Regions from separate parts of the Umezakia ovalisporum Ak1311 genome, predicted to be linked through region 2. Evidence: riboswitches for the same ligand, from Rfam matches in the RefSeq annotation. Region 2 holds a riboswitch; the other holds the start of a gene.
What was found. A riboswitch is a leader RNA that binds a small molecule or an ion and turns the genes downstream of it on or off. The one in region 2 is predicted to bind cobalamin.
Positions count from the first base shown of each region.

Region 1: linked by a shared signal. The riboswitch ahead of cobG (precorrin-3B synthase) and the one ahead of NWP25_RS13915 (DUF1636 domain-containing protein) in region 2 are both predicted to bind cobalamin.

Region 1 covers NZ_JANQDJ010000085.1:49,898-53,319, forward strand. Annotated here, with positions in the region: gene cbiE (precorrin-6y C5,15-methyltransferase (decarboxylating) subunit CbiE) at 1-809, opposite strand, end outside; adenosylcobalamin-variant (AdoCbl-variant) riboswitch at 1,264-1,374, shown strand; gene cobG (precorrin-3B synthase) at 1,361-2,923, shown strand; gene NWP25_RS16830 (precorrin-8X methylmutase) at 2,969-3,422, shown strand, end outside.
Region 2 covers NZ_JANQDJ010000070.1:30,078-33,499, reverse strand. Annotated here, with positions in the region: gene NWP25_RS13925 (HesB/IscA family protein) at 1-259, shown strand, start outside; gene NWP25_RS13920 (2Fe-2S iron-sulfur cluster-binding protein) at 552-851, shown strand; gene NWP25_RS13915 (DUF1636 domain-containing protein) at 1,081-1,491, opposite strand; cobalamin riboswitch at 1,514-1,684, opposite strand; gene NWP25_RS13910 (ankyrin repeat domain-containing protein) at 2,298-2,762, shown strand; gene NWP25_RS13905 (SagB family peptide dehydrogenase) at 2,749-3,422, shown strand, end outside.

The DNA of each region.
Region 1 (3,422 bases), on a different contig from region 2:
ATCCATTCGATGGAAATTGAACCGCAACCCGCCCCCACATCCCAAAGTAGTTCTCCTGGGGTGGGCGCTAACTTTGCTAAGGTAACCGCCCTAATTTCCTGCTTGGTTAATTGTCCATCATGATGATAGGCATGATCCGGTAATCCTGCTAATCTCGGTAAAGGTATAGTCCCAGAATCAGCAACACAATTCACTGCGATCGCATTCAAAGCAGCAATTTCAATTTCACTCCAAGATGCTGCTGTACCTTCCACAACTCTTTCATGAATGCCGCCGAGATGTTCTAAAACCGTAATCTTGCTACCACTATAACCGCGTTTTGTCAACATTTCGGCGATAATTGCTGGAGTATCTTTTCCCTCGCTCAAAATTAATAACTTAGCCTTGGGATGGATATAACTCTGAAACACAGAAGCTGGACGACCGCACAAAGACAAAGTTTCTGTCTCACTTAAAGACCATCCCAGCTTGGCACAGGCGAGGCTAAAGGTTGAAGGTGCAGGGATAATCGTGATTTCCTCTAGGGGAATTTGTTGAGTCAAGGTGACACCGATACCATAACACATCGGGTCTCCACTGGCTAATACACAGATTAATTGACCTCGACGATGGATAATTTCGGCTATTGAGGTACTAATAGGTGATGTCCAGGTTATTTTCTCCCGTTGGTCATGTGGGGGTAACATGGCTAAGTGGCGATGGCCTCCTATGATCACTTCTGCCCGGTGGAACAAAGAACGAGCGATGGCACTTAAACCCTGCAAACCATCTTCACCAATACCGACAACTGATAGCCATTTCTGTGTCATATACTGTAAATATCCGCAACCCCTAGCTAAGTTCCTTTGATGTGAGAATTTCTATTAATTCATATACTTATTCCAGTTAAGGATAAACTATAAATGCCTTTAATGCAGCGAAATTTTGTGCCAGTTCCGTAAGTCCTGATTTTTTTAGCTTGTTTTCATATTCTGTAGGTGTAAGACAGAGTTTTTCACGCTCTTAGTCCGCAAAATCTCTAAAATCTTTTCAGACTAAAATCAAATTCTGTAATTATTTCCAACTGATTACCTCAAAAATATTAATGATGGCAAATATTGAATCTTGAGCTATCATTGGTGTAGATTTAGTATTTAGACCATCATCTTGAATTTCTAGGAATACTTGTCAACGTCTGTGAATTATACTTAAGAAAATATTTTTATTTTGATGAAAAATATAAAATTTATTATGATGACTGGCTGTTCATGTTAAATTACTAAAGCTGAGAGTTGGGAAACTCCGGTGAAATTCCGGGACTGTGCCGCAGCTGTGATGGTAAGGCAAACAACAACATTCACTTTTTACCTGCCAAGTCAGAATGCCAACCTTAGCAGTGTCTTCAAGACATATTTACTATCTACTACCTGCGTCGCACAGGGAAGGAGTTACTGTTTTGCTGTCTGTTTTTGCTTCATGTCCTGGATTATTTTATGATACACCCGCCCAAGATGGGATACTATCACGCATCAGAATACCAGGTGGAATTCTTTCCAGTAAACAGTGTCGTGGGATTGCAGATATAGCAGAGAATTACGGACCTGGTTATGTTGATGTCACCAATCGGGCTAACCTTCAAATCCGCGAGCTACCTTCGGGAATGGATCCCACAGTTCTCCAGGATTTACAAAGTATAGGTATCGGTGCTCGGAATTTTGCCGTTGACCACATTCGTAATATTATGACCAGCCCCACTGCTGGTGTTGATTGTCAAGAATTAATCGATACCCGTCCCTTTGTTATAGATTGGGACAATTACATAGCCGCACATCCCACTCTATCAGGACTATCGGCAAAATTTAGTGTTTGCTTTGATGGTGGTGGTGCAGTCTCTGTGTGCGATCGCCTCAACGATATCATGTTTGCTGCTGTCTTAATTGACAGTCAAGTTTACTTTCGTCTGTATCTTAGCGTTGGTGTCAAAGGAAAACCACCTATTGATACGGGAGTTGTATTGTCACCGGAGGAATGTTTGCAGGTTTTGCCAGCCTTGGCTGATGTTTATCTCGAACATACTGATATTAACAGTAGACGTAAGCTGCGTTTGCGTGAGTTGTTAAATCATTTAAGTTGTGAAAGTTATCTTCAAGAAGTTGAACAACGTCTACCTTTTAAATTCACCCTCCATCCACGGTTCAATACAACGAGTTCTTCACAATTCTTCCCTCCCCTGCAAGAACAAAGGTTAAACTCCCACCATGGACATATAGGGATTCATCCCCAGCGTCAGCCAGGCTTATATTATATCGGTGTGGTTCTACCTTTAGGTAGGCTAGAAAGTAAGCAAATGAAGGGTTTAGCTGATTTAGCAACGGAATTCGGTAGTGGAACTCTCAGGCTCACCCCCTGGCAAAATTTACTCCTCACCGACATTCCTCAGCGCTCCCTGGCCAATGTTAAGAATGAAATCACTGCTTTAAAATTAGATTTCTCCTCCAGTAATATCAATAGTGCATTGGTTGCCTGTTCTGGTAATAAAGGTTGTGCAGCTTCCGCCACCGACACTAAAGGTGATGCTTTGGCATTGGCAAAATATTTGCCAACTCATGTTAGCCTGGATCACCCTGTTCATATTCACTTTAGCGGCTGCGAAAAATCTTGCGCCCACCACAGTAATAGTGATATTACCTTGCTTGGTGTCAGCCTAGAATCAGAAACTGGAAGCTCACCAGCCTATCAAATTTATGTTGGTGAAGGTGACAGCAACCAAAAATTTGGTCGTCAACTATATCAATATGTAACTGTGGCCGAACTCCCTGTATTGTTAGGGCAGATGTTACAAGTGTATAAAGTTCAATGCCGAAATCCTGATGAATCCTTTGGAGAATTTGTTAATCGATATGAGATTAACCAATTGCAGCTGTTATTCTTCCCGATAAAGTAGGTTTATTTCTGTTCCCACTTACCATTTACTATTTCCTATATTCCCATGCCTGACTACATCCGAGACGCTAACGAAATTTACAGTAAATCCTTTGCAATCATCAGATCAGAAGCTAATTTGGATGTGCTGCCGCCAGATGTAGCAAATGTGGCTGTACGCATGATCCATGCCTGTGGAATGATTGATATCGTCAATGAATTGGGATATTCATCAACCGTGGTGCAGGTGGGACGCGCCGCACTAGCAGCAGGTGCGCCGATTTTGTGTGATTGCCGAATGGTTGCTGAAGGTATTACTAGGAAGAGACTACCTGCAAACAACAAAGTTATTTGCACCCTCTATGATGTGGAAGTACCAGCTTTGGCTAAACGTTTAGGTAATACCAGATCTGCGGCTGCTGTAGAATTGTGGCGATTGCATTTAGAAGGGGCAGTAGTAGCAATTGGTAATGCACCTACAGCATTATTTCGACTCCTAGAAATGCTCCAAGAAGGAGTGC
Region 2 (3,422 bases):
TGGTTGTAGTGGCTATGAATACGGACTAGAGTTCACCAGCAAACCACAATCAGATGATTTGGTAATTCAGCAAGGTAATGTGCTGATTTACGTTGATGCCAAAAGTGCGCCGTTATTAGATGGGGTTGTGATCGACTTTGTAGAGGGTGTGATGGAAAGTGGCTTTAAGTTCACTAACCCCAATGCAAGTGATACCTGCGGTTGCGGAAAATCTTTCAAAACAGACGATGGCACACCCACGGGTGTACCTTGCAGGTAGTTGAATGTTTGGAGGATTGAGAAAGACACTTGTGTGGAGTTTTTCTGAAGTTCTGTTAGTCAGAAATAGACTTTCATTGCTTTCCTGGGAAATAACGGACATTTGCCCATCTACAACCTTTGTCCCAGAGGCAAGTTGATGAAGCCCATAGTAATTGGGACATACCCTACAGCCAGGAGAAATCTATCAACGCAGTATAGTCTTCTGGGCTGCTTCTCGAAGTTTTGATTTGACTAAATAAACTTCGAGTAACCGATCCAATTGTATTATAATTTTTGAGGAGAATCGGAAAATGGCAAGCTACCAAGTTAGATTAATCAACAAAAAGCAAGATATCGACACCACAATTGAAGTTGATGAAGAGACTACCATTTTAGACGCAGCAGAAGAAAATGGTATTGAATTGCCTTTCTCTTGTCATTCAGGTTCTTGCTCAAGTTGTGTGGGAAAAGTAGTGGAAGGTGAAGTTGATCAATCTGATCAAATCTTTTTAGATGACGACCAAATGTCTAAAGGATTCGCTCTCCTTTGCGTTACTTATCCCCGGTCTAATTGCACAATTAAAACCCATCAAGAACCATATCTTGTGTAAAATTTGATTTTCATCGCTACTCTTAGCAATCTTTAATTAAGGATGAAGGAGCAATTATATCCTTCATCTTTTATGCTGATTTTAATCAGATAAAATTGCTGGAAAATTTCTTGCTAACAAAATTGATTTGAAAAATTAACAAGTTAACATTTGACACCATGTTAAAAATATTTACCGCCAACTGCTACAATGTGGTTAGAATATAGTAGTGTTAGCTACAGACTCCTAACTAAGTAGATTTTATGGCGGAGGGCACAGGTACTGGTGGAATACTTGCCAAAATTCCTTTTTTGAGTGGTTGTGGACGTTCACTCCAAGGTAATGAACCTTGTGGGTGTGCATAATATTTACCTGCACACTGGAATATACCAGCAAGTTCTGTAGTTGATAAATCAGAAGAAATGTCGCCAAAAAGATACGTAGATTTGTTGGGTGAAGCAAAGGCAACAACACAAGAACGATTACAAGCGCTCATACATTGCACTGGTTGAATGACAAATTCTGTATTCAACTCCCAATTAAAATAATCTAGTTGCAATTGTTTAAGAAGCTGTTCTCCACCACTTTCACCAACACGCTTACCATTTTCCCACTTACTGGCACAAGTGGTACAAACAAATATTCTATGTTCTGCTGTCATCTGTACCTCGTAGATTTTGGCTAAATTTACTTTTCTATGGGTGGGGATTCTGACTTACACAATTTTAAATTTCAATCTCAAATTAAAAATTAAAATTGGTTTACAGCTGCGGGACAGTGCTGGACTTACACCGGACTTTCCCTGTTGCTTCTAATAGTTGATTTCTACTAGAACCGAACATATAAAATTTAACATATTTTTAGGGAATTTTTAACATTAGTTAACCATATTTAAATTCAAGTTACAGCAGAACTGCATATTTTTGAAATTTACAGCGTATTTTATCTGAGTAGGTACAGAAGGGCGGGCATCCTACCCGCCCCACAAGATTTATGATATTAAGGTTTGTAGTTTATTTACTTGAAAACTGCTGTAATTGTAGTTTTAGCTGCATTTTAATTTTTTATTTAGCCAATTCAACTAAGATGTGTTGGCATCTTTATAAATGATTCATAATTTAAACTTATCAGAATGATAATATATAAGTAAGCTAAATTGTTGTCAGTGAACTTAAACTCCAATAAAAAGCGGTTATGGGGTTACGGAAGATATTTATATCTTTATTCTGGTGATGCTCAAAATTAGGCAGAAGGTAAGATAGGGTCCAGGATAAAATAACGAAGGTCTGGGTAAGTATTATTTTAGTATTAACCTACTTCTGTAATGGAATGTTTCAAGCTACTAATTAATAGCGAGGATTGTCAGTACTGTAATCATTACGAAGTCGATAATCTTTAGTTGATGAATAGTGGGTATAACCTATTATTCATCTTGTTGAGTCAATTTACGAGTATTAAGGATTAGTTATGAATCAGATCAAAAAGCAAAAGTTGAGTGAAATCACCAAGGAATGGCTGATAGCAAAGGGCTACAATCCCGAAAATTTAAATCAACCAGGCAAAAATGGCGACACAGCTTTAATGACGGCTACTAGAGAGGGAGTCTATGGAGTTGTCAAAGAACTGATTGATTTAGGCGCAAATATTAATGCTAAAAATAATGAGAATAATAATGCCTTGTGGTTTGGCTGTTTCGGTAATCATTATGAGTTAATTAGCTTGTTGCTTGGTGCCAAAATCAATATTGATAATCAAAATGATAACGGTACAACTGTTTTAATGTATGCAGCTTCAGCAGGAAAGACAGGTGTTGCTAAATTACTGCTACAACATAAACCTAACTTAAATCTCAGAAATTTAGATGATTATAGAGCAATAGATTTTGCTAGCAATATAGAAATTTTAAGGTTGCTGAAAAATGCCGAAACGTAATAATTCAGAAGTAGCTTACCACGATGCTACCAAGCATTCTTATCTCTCTGTACAGATTAACCCTAATTATGTAGACCATGGAACACAGCCAACTGCATTTAAAGTCTATCCAAAATTTTACCGTCGGGTGAAATTAAATCTCAATAATTCTCTTCATGGGTTTATTTGGTTAACCAGTGCAGTTACCCTAGAAAAGGTATATAAAGATGTGCACCACAAACTACGGGTAAATCCATCAGCAGGTGCTTTATATCCTACAGAACTTTATGTACAAATTCGCGGGATATCAGAAATAGTAGATGGTATCTATCATCTAGAAGTTGAGAATAATTGTCTAACTCTTATATATGAATTAATTGATGATGGATTAGAAAATCATATTATACCGGGAAAAAGTATCAGAGGATGCATTTTTTTAATTAGTTGTGTTTATTATAGGTCTAGCTGGAAATATCAGGATAGGAGCCTAAGATATTGCTTTTTAGATAGCGGTCATCATTTAGGCGCGATTGCAGCATCAGCTTATCTCTATAACCAAGATATACAACTGATCTTCGACTTTGATAAACTTGCCCTCAATACAGTTTTAGGCTTTGAAAATAAAGAGTTTATCACTGGTGGGGTAATTTCAGGTGAGGTGCTAGACAAACCTGTAAGAGG